2 regions of the Priestia sp. AB genome follow, and region 1 is predicted to be linked to the other one. Evidence: predicted binding sites of a transcription regulator. Region 1 holds the regulator's gene; the other holds the start of a gene.

Region 1 (7,593 bases):
AAGCCAATAACCATTACTAAACGCAAAGGCTTCGTTGAAAACCCAATAATTCCATCTGAAGCAAACTTGATCATCTTTTTTAAAGGATATTTTGTTTCACCAGCAAAACGTTCATCGCGCTCATATTCTACATATGTTTGCCTGAAGCCAATCCAAGACATCATTCCTCGTACAAAACGATTACGTTCAGTCATTTGAAATTACAACAGCGGCATAACGTTTGATAAAAGAGTAAGCGGAGTAGGAAAAAGATTTCGTAATAGAAAAAGCTGTTTGCATCCATAAGTATGCGAACAGCTTTTATGTTTTAAATCGATCTTTTAATAAATTCCATAGGGAGCTCACTCCGAGACTAATGCTGATCAGAATTCCTGATAGAGCTACTATTAAAGCGATATATTCAAAGATAGAAAACTGCTTCATACTATCCCAATTGATGTTTCCCTTTAGCTTGCTAATAACTAAATTCATTCCGTAAATACCGGAAAGAACGGTATAAATCGTTAAAATTAATAATAAGTAATTGTGACGCTTGGCCGCAATTTTCTCTTGATTTTGATACAAAGTACCAAGGGTTTCTTTGACTTCTTGATAAAGAGAATTGATGTGGAAGATTTTTTTAAAGAGCTCAGAAAACTCTTGACCTTCTGTGCGAGAGCTAATTTCTAAAAATAAATATTTACCTGAAAATACGGTAATAGAGCGGATTAGTCGCTCAATGCCCTCTGAATTTTTATGAAACGTGAGCTGAGAATACTCATAAGATAGTTTTAGCAACACGATTTTATAGAAAAAATGCAAAAATAAATTATAATAATGCTGGCCAAATAGATGATTCATCAAAAGCTGATCCGTTTTAGAGTCTGTCGATTTAGAAATACACGAAAACACATGGTCTGTTATAACGTAATAGGTTTCAGGAGCCCATCTGGAGTACACGTGTTTGGTATTATACGTTTTAATATACTCGTGGTTGTGTGCAGAGATAAACGGTTTCCCGTCAGGCGTATAGCTATTTAGCTGCCCAGTACGAAATAAAGTTGTGGAGTTAATCTCTTGCTCTTGATTTACCGTTACATAACTTAATACAAACATCCGTTCATCGATAAAATAAGGAAGGCTCCCTACATGCTGTTCACGCGTGGCTTCTTTTTTGATGTGTTCGTTCAAAAATGGCGCAAGCTGTGAAAAAATATAATCCTGTACTTTGCTATAGCGGTGATGTTCATAGGTAATGGTGGATCCATGCTCTTCAGCAAGCTTCGGTTCTAATACACGAAAATGATTCATGAATTCTAAAATGTCATCATAGGTGTAATGATTATGACTCATCTCAGTGCGAATGGTCATGACGCCAATCTCAAAAGGACATAAAAAAACATCCACAGACAGCACGTTGCTAGACACGGTGGTGGAGGAAGTTTGTAGCGTAACGGTATGGTCTATTTTTTTTGAAAATCGAAGCAAGCCTTCTTTTTCGCAGGAATCAGGGAATAGAATACATTCAATGTAAGGAAGAAAATATTGATCCAAGCTATCATGAGATACGTAATACTGTTCTCCGTAGTATTCTTTTTCTACATGTTTGTTTTGAATGGAAAAAAACTCAAACAAATTTTCTTTCAGTGCATGAACAAGCTGCTCTTTATTTTTTCGGTCAAAGGAAAAAGGAAAAAGAAACATGTTCATTGCTTTGGTAGGTACAATGGTTTGAAATGGTTCTGTTTTCCTTGGTGTATTGGTCATAAACTACATCCTTCTTATAGTCGGTTGTATTTCCTTGTAAGAGTCGAGGAAATGCAGGTAGAAAGTAAAAAAGGTAAAACAAGATTTACAAAAACCGTTCTACCTGCCTGCGATGATTCAACGTATCATTTATAATATGCCAATTTTTTTAGAAAACAAACGTAAAAAAACCAACTAACATCATGATTAGTTGGTTTTACATACAGTATCTGATTAGTGAATCGTGCGATATACACCAGTTACTTTTCCTAAAATCGTTACGTGGCGAAGAATAATAGGCGCCATCGTTGAATTTTCAGGCTGTAAACGAACGAAATTTTCTTCTTTAAAGAAACGTTTTACCGTTGCTTCGTTGTCTTCGGTCATAGCGACCACAATATCTCCATTATTAGCTGTTTGCTGCTGACGTACGATTACCATATCGCCATCTAGAATACCTGCTTCAATCATACTTTCTCCCATAATTTCAAGCATAAATACATGATCATCTGGAGAAACAAATTTATCTGGAAGAGGGAAATATTCTTCCACATTTTCAACGGCTGTTATAGGCAGACCCGCTGTTACTTTACCGATAACAGGAACATTTATGACATTGCTTTTAGGGATGTTTACTTCGTCTAGTTGAAGAACTTCGATTGCTCTTGGTTTTGTCGGATCTCTGCGAATTAACCCTTTGCTTTCTAAACGAGCTAAATGTCCGTGTACAGTGGAGCTAGAGGCTAATCCTACCGCTTCCCCAATCTCACGCACAGAAGGCGGATAACCTTTTAATTTTACTTCATGCTTAATAAAATCTAGTATGTCTTGTTGACGTTTTGATAGCTTCATATTTTTCACCTCGATTTTAGCTATTCTTTAGGTGAATTATACCACGTGATGTGTCAATATACAAACATAAGTTCGAAGAATTCCATTGACAGAAACAAATGTTCTCACTAAAATAAGAACATATATTCTGATAGGGGGATCATAATATGCAACAATTCTTACATTCTATGAAACATTACGCTATTTTTTTTGCAGTTATCGCTGCACTTACATATGTATTGACGCTGGTTTTAGGAGCGGATAAAGTAGATTTAGACAAATATTCAACGGTTACTATTACAAAAGGAGATACGCTTTGGGAATTGTCCAACAAGTATCATAATCACCATCATTTGACCACCAATGAATTTGTCAAATGGGTTGAAGACGTCAATGACTTAAACTCAGACACTGCGCAGTCTTTATCTCCTGGAGATAAATTATATATTCCTGTTTTAAAAAAAGAGTTACATAATCAAGTGGCAATTGAACAGTAGTGTGTAACGGTCGTTCCTGAATATTGTTAGAAGCCGAAAAGGTCGTGATAAAAGTGGATGCCATTATTTATTGCCGTGTCAGTACGGATAAAAAAACCCAAGAAACATCTTTACAGCGCCAGCAAGAAGAATTAAAAAAGCTTGCTGATCTTCACCATCTAGACGTAAAAAAAGTCGTAATGGAAAAAGCAAGCGGATATGAAGTAGACAGAGAGGGTATTTTGGATGTTCTTCATACAATGAAAGAAGAAAAAATATCTGTGTTGCTTATTCAAGATGAAACACGATTAGGCAGAGGAAATGCCCGAATTGCGCTGCTTCATGCTTTTCATAAAGAAAATGCTACCATCTATACGATTAGTCATCAAGGCCAGCTTCAGCTTTCAGAATCTGATTCAATGGTGTTAGATATTATTAGCTTAGTGGAAGAGCATCAGCGGAAATTACATAATGCTAAAATTAAAAGAGGAATGAAAAGAGCTGTAGAAAACGGTTATCGTCCGCAGCAAAATTTAAAAAATCAAGGAGTTAACTCGGGAAGAGAAAAAAAAGAAGCGCCAATTGAAGAAATTGTCCGCCTTCGTCATAACGGCTTAACCTTTGCTGAAATCTCAGTTACGCTAAAAGGTTTTGGCTATAATATTTCAAAAGCGACGGTACATCGCCGCTATCAAGAATACCAAGAGAGTGCTCAATCTCTTGATAAAACGAAAGAGATTTAGTAAGATGACTACATGTTGCCGGAACGGTTCGGTAATTTTAATTATTGATTATAAGGAGATAGGTTTTATATGCTATCAAAAGATAAACTTGCTCGTATTAATGCTCTTTCAAAAAAGGCAAAGGCTGAAGGTCTGACAGAATTTGAAGCGAAAGAACAGCAAGAGCTACGTCAGGAATATTTAAAAGTTTTCCGACAATCTATGACAAATCACCTTCATACGATTAAAGTTGTGGATGAAGAAGGTAAAGATGTTACGCCTAAGAAGTTAAAAGAGAGTAAAAAGAAACGTCTTCACTAAGACGTTCTAGTAAAACTAGAGGAGTGTTCCCTCTAGTTTTTTGTATATTTTTAATAAGGCACACAAAAACTGTAAAAGTGGAAAATTTTTTGGTTCAAGTATTGTACAAATAAGCAAATCATTAGTATGATAACATATGTACATAGTTTTGAAAGGAATGAAGAGTATGACACAACGTATTGAAGATCTTTCGATTGCAACAATTCGTACTTTATCAATCGATGCGATTGAAAAAGCAAATTCAGGTCACCCAGGTATGCCAATGGGAGCTGCTCCAATGGCATATACATTGTGGACAAAATTTATGAACATCAATCCAAAGAATCCAAACTGGTTCAACCGTGACCGCTTTGTATTATCAGCAGGGCACGGATCGGCACTATTATACAGCTTGCTTCATTTAGCTGGATATGACTTATCAATTGAAGACCTTAAAAACTTCCGTCAATGGGGAAGTAAAACACCAGGTCATCCAGAGTTCGGTCATACAGCAGGTGTTGATGCAACAACTGGCCCACTAGGACAAGGTATTGCAATGGCTGTTGGTAAAGCAATGGCAGAACGTCATTTAGCTGAAACATACAACAAAGAAGGTTTAGAAATTGTAGACCACTTTACGTATGGTATTTGTGGTGACGGAGACTTAATGGAAGGTGTATCTGCTGAAGCAGCTTCATTAGCAGCACATTTAAAATTAGGACGTTTAGTTGTTTTATACGATTCAAATGATATTTCTTTAGACGGAGATTTAGATCGCTCGTTCTCTGAAAACGTAGAAGATCGTTTCAAAGCTTACGGATGGCAAGTAATCCGCGTTGAAGACGGCAATGACTTGACAGCGATTGCAAACGCAATTGAAGAAGCAAAAGGCGATTTAACACGCCCAACACTAATTGAAGTAAAAACAACAATCGGATTTGGTTCTCCAAACCACGCGGGTACTTCTGGCGTGCACGGTTCTCCATTAGGTTCCGATGAAACAAAATTAACAAAAGAAGCTTATGCATGGACATTTGAAGAAGATTTCTATGTGCCAGAAGAAGTGTATGCTCACTTCAAAGCTACAATTGCTGAAGATGGCCAAAAGAAAGAAAACGAATGGAACGATGTATTTGCACAGTATAAAGAAAAATACCCTGAACTAGGTCGTCAATTTGAACTAGCAGTAGAAGGAAAGTTACCGGAAGGCTGGGAAGAAACGCTTCCAGCATACGAAACGGGTTCAAGCCTAGCTAGCCGTGCTTCTTCTGGAGAAGTATTAAACGCAGTAGCACAAGCTGTACCTCAATTCTTCGGCGGTTCAGCTGACTTAGCTGGCTCAAATAAAACAATGATTAAAGGTTCAGAAGACTTCACTGCAGCTGATTACAGCGGACGTAATATCTGGTTTGGTGTACGCGAATTTGCAATGGGAGCTGCATTAAACGGTATGGCTCTACACGGCGGTGTAAAAGTATTCGGAGGAACATTCTTTGTATTCTCTGATTATCTTCGCCCAGCAATTCGCTTAGCAGCTTTAATGAAGCTTCCTGTAACATATGTATTCACACATGACAGTATCGCAGTTGGAGAAGACGGCCCAACACATGAGCCAATTGAACAATTGCCATCACTTCGTGCAATGCCAGGTCTTTCAGTGGTTCGTCCTGCAGATGCAAATGAAACAGCTGCTGCATGGCGCTTAGCATTAGAGTCAACTGACCGCCCAACGGCGCTTGTATTGACTCGTCAAAACTTGCCAACGCTTGAAGGTACAAAAGAAAATGCATACGAAGGCGTGTCTAAAGGTGCGTACGTTGTATCTAAAGCTGGTAAAGACCAAGCGGATGCATTAATACTTGCAACAGGCTCTGAAGTAAGCCTAGCAGTAGAAGCACAAAAAGCATTAGCTGCAGAAGGTATTGACGTATCTGTAGTAAGTATGCCTGCATGGGACCGTTTCGAAGAGCAATCTGCTGAGTACAAAGAAAGTGTTATCCCTAAATCAGTGAAAAAACGTTTAGGTATTGAAATGGCTTCTACACTTGGCTGGGAACGCTATGTTGGAGACGAAGGACAAGTTCTTGGTATTAATCACTTCGGTGCATCTGCTCCTGGTGAAACAATCATGAAAGAATTTGGTTTTACAGTTGAAAATGTAGTAGCAAAAGTGAAAAGCTTGCTTAATGCATAATTCTTTTTCATAAGAAAGAGCGGACTCCTGTGGTCTGCTCTTTTTTTTCGACAAAAAAACAAAGGAATTTTTTCATCGATAGACAAGCATTGCGTACACCATTCGGTATAATGGTACAAAAAAGAACGAGCCGAAAGGGAGGATGAATCGTGAGAACGTATGAAGTATATTTAATGGAGGAAGAAGTTGCATCATCCTATTTTCGAAGAGAAAAGCTCATTTATCAGCTGCTGATTGAATATAGAATGAAACGTCACTTGCAGGAAACGCACCTACAAAAACAAGTTCATTACATTACTCGCCAACTGCCCATTTCATTTATTCAACGAGAATTGCTTCAGGCGTTTTCTCATTATCCTCATTTTTTTACTCATCAAGAGACGTTTGTGCTGGAATATCCTCATAAAAAAAGTCGAGCATCTATAAAATTAACGAATCGCTGTATAACAATTGAAGGAGATGGCAATGTTGATGCTGAGACAGCTTTTTTTGAAGTATTACGCAAGCTAGATCCTTGTTTTTTAGCAGTGAATTATGGAACGGATGAATACGGCTGGCTGAGGCCTGTGAAAACAAGAAAATTTGTGTAATTATTTAAGGAAATTGGAACGGAAATATTGTATAATAGCGTATGGTCTAGTACACTGTAAGTTAGACAACACGAAGGAGGAAGTAATACCATGGGAATGTATATTCTAGTTGGTGTTCTAGCATTAATTGTTGGGATAGCGCTAGGATTTTTCATTGCTCGTAAGTATATGATGAGCTATCTGAAGAAAAATCCACCAATTAATGAACAAATGTTAAAAATGATGATGATGCAAATGGGCATGAAACCATCGCAGAAAAAAATTAACCAAATGATGAAAGCAATGAACGGCCAAATTAAATAATGGTTAATTGGACAGACACTCTCTATTCAGAAGGGTGTCTTTTGTTTTATGATAGAGATAAGAAAATAGTTGTGGGGCTAGGGGGATACGATGAAAATTTTTCGAGAGTTATGGTGGTTTTTCAAACAGGAAAAAAAGTCTTACATAACGGGGATAGCGCTGCTCATTATTGTGGCAGCATTAGAACTTCTCCCGCCTAAAATTATTGGTTTAACGGTAGATGGCATTAAAGAAGGGACGCTGAATGGAAAGCGCTTAATGCAGATGGTTGGCATTTTGCTAGGAGCTGCTGTGGTGGCCTATTTCACAAGATACATATGGCGTATTATGATATTTGGTTCATCTGTTAAACTAGCCAAGCAGCTGAGAAATACCCTCTACACTCATTTTACCAAGATGAATCAGGCCTTTTATCAACGGCGGCGAATTGGGGATCTGATGGCCCATGCAAC
Region 2 (7,593 bases), on a different contig from region 1:
AACACATCCCTATATGTTTAGTTTAAGATATTATCAAGGTATTCATCATATTGAATGTTTTCCGAAAACATCATCTTTTAAAGGCTTATTGGACAATGAGTATTTTGAAGTTAACGAAGAGGAATTAAAAGGAAAAAGACTTATTTTCAAGTCTTTTGGAGATAGTATTCACTGTTTAACAACTGGTTTGGATGTTGAAAATACTGATGCTGTCAATTTTGAGTTAGTTGAAATAGATGTTGTATGCTCTCAATCCAATAGGGTTACAGATATTGATGGATGTACTACTTTTTTTATTCATAAAGACGATATAGAGTTTGTATTTATTGCTGAGACCTTCAACCAAAAGTTACAAAAATAAAAAGAAGTGTAAAACTTTTTTTGAATATCATAGTAAATTGGAAAAGAATTAAATGTACCGTCCGTAAAAGTATACCTTTACGAACAAGTTGTGTATATAAAAAATCTATTATTTTTATCGTTTATGTAAGTTTAAAGAGAATTTACGAACGTCCTCTTGAAGATACAGACTTTTACGAACTAGTTTTATGAATAATATAATTATTCATTTAAATTAATTATAAAAAATGCACAAGAAGAGGCATCGTCTAAATATATTAGAAAACTCACAAAAAGAGTCTTTGCCTCATAAGAAGTAAAGACTCTTTTTGTATTTGTTTTATTTAAGATAATTAAAGTTAACTTATTATTTATTTAACCTCGTTGATCTAGAAGTAATTTGCTCTTTGTTTTTAAATAAGTTAACTCCATAACCCAAAAGGCCTCCAATGATTGCTGGGAATATCCAGCCTAATCCGATATGGTAAAGAGGGAGGTAGTAAGTAAATAATTGATCGATACCAGAGATGTGTAAGCCAAAATCATTTAATCCGTCTACTAAACTTACAACAAACGTTAAGAATAGGCTACCTTGGTATACCTCAGCACATCCTTTAAATAAAGAATGAAGGAATGTCAAAAAGATTAGAACAATTGCTAATGGATAGAGAACTGTTAAAACAGGTACTGAAAAAGAAATTAATTGATTTAATCCGACATTTGCGATGATTGCGCTAAATATGGATAGGCTAATCGCAATTTTCTTATAAGAAATAGATGGTAATAATTTATGGAAATAAGAAGAGCATGCAGTAATAAGTCCTACGCTAGTTGTCAGACAAGCTACTGTAATCATTAAGCCTAATAGTAATCCTCCATATTCTCCAAAATAATAATCAGAAACTTTCGCTAGCACCGCACCACCATTATCTAAATGCCCAAGCTTTTCTACACTTGAAGCACCCATATATGAAAGGGCAGAATAGATAGTTGCAAGAATAATAGCAGCAATTCCCGTAGCTTTTAGGCAAACAGTTATAATTTGCTTCTTTGTTTTAGCGCCTTTCTCTTTAATTGCATTGATAATAATGATTCCGAAAACGAAAGATGCAAGAGTATCCATTGTTAGATATCCTTCTTGGAATCCATTAAAAAAAGAGTTTGTTACATATTTTTCTGTAGGTGCTTGAAATTTTCCAATAGGATGAATAAAAGCTACTAGAACTAGAATTCCAATGAATGTTAATTTAATTGGCGTTAAGAATTTTCCGACAATATCGACAATTTTCGCCGGATTGAGAGAAAAAAAGCATGTAATACTGAAAAATATAATAGTAAATATGAGTAAAGCTATAGAACTAGAGCCTTCAGAAATGAAAGGTTTAAGTCCAATTTCAAAAGAGACATTACCTGTTCGTGGGATAGCAAATAAAGGTCCAATAGCTAGATAAAGAACAGTTGTAAATACTAAACCAAAGATAGGATGTACGCGACTTGCTAAAGATTGTAAATCTTCCTTTCCAGAGAATCCAAAAGCTAGTACACCAAGTAAAGGCAAGCCTACTCCAGTAACTAAAAAACCCGCATTTGCTGACCAGATATTTGCTCCCGCTGACTGACCAAGCATGGCAGGGAATATTAAATTTCCAGCTCCAAAAAATAATGCAAATAACATTAAACCAATGATTACTATAAAGGAAAACGGTACTTTGTTTGACACGGTGAAACCCCCAGTAATAATATTCTTCATAAAAAATTAAATTTTCAGACAACTCAAACTGCAAATAACTTATCTTTTTTGTATTATAAACAGTCAAATTACATATTTCAATATAAAAAATAAACTTTTTTGATAAAATTTAAAAAATTATCAATTTTCCGTTCATTATGCATTGTTAAAATAAAAATAATATTAAAAACCAAAATCTTTATTCAAATCGCGTACATTAAGTAGTTTAATATGGTTATTATCTTTTGAGAAGACCGTAAATAATATTCAAAACGCGTATATTATTCTGTTAATTAATGAGATTTAATTACATGCAAGAAAATTTATAAATATAGTACTACGAAACTTATAAAGCTTTTGAAAATGGGCTAAACATCCAAAAGTAAAATCAATTATTTAATATCTATAAAATACATAATAAATTTTATAGATACTGAAAAGACCTTATTAACATATTAATTAAGGTCTTTTTATCATTATTTCTTATTCCGATTAAAGTCAACGATATATATTACTTTCAAAGCACTTGATTTGACCTTATCTTTTTCTTTTGAATCCAAAACTCACTATATAAGCTATTGCTAATGAGATAAAAGCAGCAATACTAAACTTTATGTAAGAAATCTCTAAAGCCCAAAGGCCGTATTTGTCTGCATTTAAACGATACATAGACCACCACTGTCCATTTTCACCTTTAAAAAATGAGAAGATAATCCATAAAAGAATTAAAAACAAAAACCATGAAAAAAAGATAATATAATTAGTCATTTTCTTATTCATTTCCCATCTCCTTTATCTTCCAAATTTACTCGTAATATTCTTGTCTCCTATTATATTAACAATAATCGGGAAAAATTTAGAGTTTTTATTGAATAAAGAACATTTGTTCGTATACAATAAAGAACAAACGTTCTTTATTTGAGGAGTTATTCCAATGGATTATGAATATCTACCAAACAGAGTCATTATTTGTATTGATATGAAAGCATTCTTTGCTTCTGTTTCATGCGTGATACGTAGGCTAGATCCATTAAAAACAAAGTTGGCAGTTGTAGGAGATACAAAGCGGTCGGGATCAGTTGTGTTAGCTGCCACACCCTTATTAAAGAAAGAAGGGATCAAAACAGGCAGCCGTCTTTTCGACATTCCTAGAAGGAAAGATATCCATGTCGTAAATCCATCCATGGAGAGGTATGTCAAGGCTTCGAACTATGTTTCTAGTTTGGTATTACAGTATGTGGCTCCTGAGGATTTTCATGCGTATAGCATTGATGAGTTGTTTATTGATGCCACAGCTTCTTTGCATTTATTCGCTCGCACACCAAAAGAATTAGCCTGTAAAATCATCAACGAGATTTACCGCAAAACACGGCTGACAGCTACTGCAGGCATAGGTCCGAATCTCTTACTGGCTAAGGTGAGCTTAGATCATGAGGCCAAGAATAGCACAACAGGAGTAGCTCATTGGCGATACGAAGATATTCCTTTCAAATTATGGTCGATTCACCCAATGAAGGATTTCTGGGGAATCTCGTCCGCTACGGAAAGACGCTTAAATCGTTTGGGCATTCACTCCATAAAAGAACTCGCTCTTTCTTCTGTAGAGATGATACGTAAAGAATTTGGTGTCTTAGGAGAGGAAATCCACCAACATGCAAATGGAATTGATTTTAGTCGCATTTCTGAGGTGTATATTCCGAGCTCTCGATCATTCGGGAAGAGTCAAATTCTGTTTCGAGACTATACAAATCGAAAAGAAGTAGAATTGCTGCTATTAGAACTATTAGACGATGTGTGCTTTCGTTTACGTATGCATCAAGTCGTGGCACAAACTATTCATTTATCCATTGGCTACAGCAAACAAACAGGTGGCGGCTTCTCAAGACAAAAGAAGATGGGGCGGGCTTCGAATCTAAGTCAAGATATTTTTCCTTATTGTTTAACCATCCTACACACATTTGATAGCGGAATGCCCATTCGTTCGATTGGAATTTCTTTATCGAACACTAGTATTCAAGAAGAAGAGCAAATGAGCTTATTTGAAGATATTGGCCAGCGTGAAAGAGCCTATGCCCTTGCTAAAACAATTGATGAAATTCGTATGCGTTATGGGAAGAATAGCGTTCTGCGAGCTTCAAGCCATCTCGAGCATTCAACAGCTCGTTATCGAAACGGCCTTTTAGGAGGTCATAAAGCATAAAGGAGGAAGATGACATGCAAAACAGAGGAATGAAAAAATGGCGACCGTTTGCCACTATGCCCGAGCAATACAGAGGATTACAGGAAATGATAAAAAAACAAGCAGAGGTACCTCAACCTTTTTTAACAGAAGATCAAATGGAACAGATTAATTTCATCTTGATTGAAGCCTTACATACAAACAAACAAGTCTACCTTACATATTACAAGAGAGGTCAATGCATAACAGAGACAGGATTCATTCAGTTTATTGACTCCCAAGGGAAACTAATTGTCTTCATTGATGATGCATTTGAGTTAAAGAATAAAATGAGATTGAACGTACTTATCGATGTTCGGTTCGTATAGGTTAGATGCATGAAGGCAGTAAATTACAAACGATTATTAGAAGCCAGCTTTCTCTTTGAGCGTACCCAACTATGCTGTTACCTTATTGAGAAGAAATCAAATTCATAAGCGTTCTTTCTTAACAAACATAAGATTTACGTATTAGTGTTTTTATGAAAAATTAGGCCTAAACTTTTACTAATCATTAATTTATAACAAAGGGGAAAAACCGTTTTTTCTTTTATTGGAGCATACAGGAAATATAATGCATGCATAATCTAAAATTAGTTTTTTAGGGGAGAAACAACAATGAGTTCTACATACAACCACGAAAATGTTACCTCCTTCATCTGTTATAGCTCGCCTAATAAGGGGATCAACTTGGTACTGATTTTGATAAAGAGGGTTATATTGATTTAGAATTGTTACAATCCGTTGTTCCTTCAAAAGACGCTGTCTTTTATTTCTGCGGATCGATTCCGTTTATGGAAGCTATTCTTAAAGCATTACGTAGATGGAATATACCAAACGAACGTATTCATTACGAGGTATTTAGCCCTGTAGCCATTTTAGGAGAAAAATAAAGAAGTAATTGTCATCAGTAAACAGAAAATGGTTGATTAAAACACACGTCCTGTTTAAATAAATATGCTGTAAAGAAGCACTCCTGTGAGTGCTTTTTTAATTTGCCTTAAGGAGCAATTCTAGATACTTTCTATGTACAAAAAACTGGAAAAAATTCTCTTCGGTAATTTATAATAATAGAGAACTATGTCGAATCCTAAATATTGGAGAGATTACTATATGAGAAGACTACTTCCTTTTATAATTTTTACCATTTACTGCATTCCATATGTTTATTTATCTATGCGAAAAGATTTTGAAGATGATTCAAAGGTAAACTATATAATCATGGCCATAGTTACACTAGCACTGGCTTATCTAAGTGGGCTTATTAGAGCGGATTTATCACTTGTTTTAGGAAATATCATTTCTTTTAGTACGTCATACTTTTATAACGCATTAAGGCTTCCTGATTCTAAATGGGAGAAATATTTTTCGCCCTTTAATTCTGTCGAACAAGTAGTACTGATAAGCCTTGCGGTGCTTGTGCTGCAGGTGATTATTTATGCACTTGCTCGAAAACGAGCGAAGAGATACCTTCGTAATACTATGGTTTCGGAATAGTTCAAACAAAGAGAGTTAATCATCTAATGAGCTAGACTCTTCAGGTGACCAAATGAAAGAAGGGTTAAAATGAGGAGAGATGTTGAAATTTTATTCTCTAAAAAGAAAGTGTTAAATGAGGAAGAACAACAAATCCTTCAAATGTGTACTTACCTGCTTTAAAAAGGATACGAATCAATTAGATAAGTTAGTTATACAACTTTTAAATATGTAACCGCAAACAAAAAGGTATGTATTTCTCTTCCTACTTTAATTATACCACATAAAAAAACGCCGATATAGACTGTTTATTCTCATTTACTGCTGGTAAAATCAATAAAACATTACCGGTTAGGAGAGATGTTGAATGAACTCTTTAGTTCTTAGCTTTCAAGAAATAAAAGATACACAGCTTTCACTTGTTGGAGGAAAAGCCTTAAATTTAGGCGCGTTATCAAAAATTCAAGGAATACAAGTACCGGAAGGATTTTGTGTGACAGCGGCCGGGTATCAAAAAGCCTTTGAACAAAATGAAACGTTTCAAGCGTTACTGAATCAGCTGACGATGCTAAAAGCTGATGACCGAGATCAAATTGATGAAATTAGCGAAAAAATTCGCCAAATCATTCTGGAAATAAAAATTCCTTCTGACGTTGTAAAAGCGGTTATTCATTCTCTCTCTCAGTTTGGGGAAGAGCATGCTTATGCCGTTCGTTCAAGTGCGACTGCTGAAGATTTGCCACATGCTTCTTTTGCTGGTCAGCATGACACCTATTTAAACATTAGAGGCAAAGAAGCTATTCTGCAGCACATTAGCAAATGCTGGGCTTCCCTGTTTACAAATCGTGCGGTAACCTACCGTATTAAAAATGGATTTGACCATAGTCAAGTGCACGTATCGGTTATTGTTCAACGAATGGTTTTCCCGCAGGCTTCAGGTATTTTATTTACCGCTGACCCAATTACTTCTAACCGAAAGCTGTTATCAATCGATGCGGGATTTGGACTTGGGGAAGCGCTAGTGTCAGGTTTGGTCTCTGCCGATTGCTATAAAGTAAAAGAAGGCGAAATCGTCGATAAAAAAATAGCAGCTAAAAAGGTAGCTATTTGCGGATTAAAAGAAGGCGGAACAGAAACGAAGGAAGTTCATTTTGATCTACAAAAAACGCAAGCGCTCACTGACTCTCAAATTTTACAGCTAGAACGCGTTGGAAGACAGCTTGAAGCTTACTTTGGTTGTCCTCAAGATATTGAATGGTGCTTGGCTGATGATACATTTTATATTGTCCAAAGTCGTCCAATCACTACTTTATATCCAATTCCTGAAGCACATGATCAGGAAAATCGCGTTTATATATCTGTTGGACATCAACAAATGATGACCGATGCCATGAAACCACTCGGATTGTCTTTTTTTCTGTTAACAACTAATGCACCGATGCGTACAGCCGGTGGAAGGCTGTTTGTTGATGTCACCCCTATGCTGGCTTCACCTGACAGCAGAAAAATGATGTTAGGCGCCATGGGACAACATGATCCGCTCATGAAAGACGCACTTACAAGCATAATAGAGCGAGGAGACTTTATAAAACCTTTACCAAATGATCAAAGTTCTGGTAAAAGCAAAAAAAGCATGCCGCCTACGAAGCCTAAGACACAAATCGAAAACGACTCGACCATAGTTTCTGACTTGATCAAGAAAAATCAAGCATCAATAGAAGAGCTAAGGCAAACCATCCAAACGAAATCTGGTTCGGAATTAGTCGATTTTATTTCAGAAGATATCGGGACATTAAAGAAGATTTTATTTGACCCACAAAGTACAGCTGTGT

Evidence for each region. The regulator LexA, encoded in region 1, represses DNA repair genes until DNA is damaged. The targets are predictions, from matches to a motif close to CGAACATATGTTCG.
Region 2: a site for LexA is predicted at 2,945-2,958, ahead of POF52_RS12905 (Y-family DNA polymerase). Genes of this name have one in related genera too.

Annotation. Positions count from the first base shown of each region.
Region 1 covers NZ_JAQMYN010000001.1:798,940-806,532, forward strand. Annotated here, with positions in the region: partial or broken gene POF52_RS04055 (glycosyltransferase) at 1-197, opposite strand, end outside; gene POF52_RS04060 (hypothetical protein) at 301-1,746, opposite strand; gene lexA (transcriptional repressor LexA) at 1,960-2,577, opposite strand; gene yneA (cell division suppressor protein YneA) at 2,724-3,053, shown strand; gene POF52_RS04075 (YneB family resolvase-like protein) at 3,107-3,775, shown strand; gene POF52_RS04080 (DUF896 domain-containing protein) at 3,845-4,075, shown strand; gene tkt (transketolase) at 4,242-6,248, shown strand; gene sirA (sporulation inhibitor of replication protein SirA) at 6,398-6,838, shown strand; gene POF52_RS04095 (YneF family protein) at 6,929-7,141, shown strand; gene POF52_RS04100 (ABC transporter transmembrane domain-containing protein) at 7,232-7,593, shown strand, end outside.
Region 2 covers NZ_JAQMYN010000003.1:641,663-649,255, reverse strand. Annotated here, with positions in the region: gene POF52_RS12920 (hypothetical protein) at 1-361, shown strand, start outside; gene brnQ (branched-chain amino acid transport system II carrier protein) at 707-2,059, opposite strand; gene POF52_RS12910 (hypothetical protein) at 2,606-2,848, opposite strand; gene POF52_RS12905 (Y-family DNA polymerase) at 3,003-4,268, shown strand; gene POF52_RS12900 (YolD-like family protein) at 4,283-4,615, shown strand; gene POF52_RS12895 (hypothetical protein) at 5,399-5,782, shown strand; gene ppsA (phosphoenolpyruvate synthase) at 6,129-7,593, shown strand, end outside.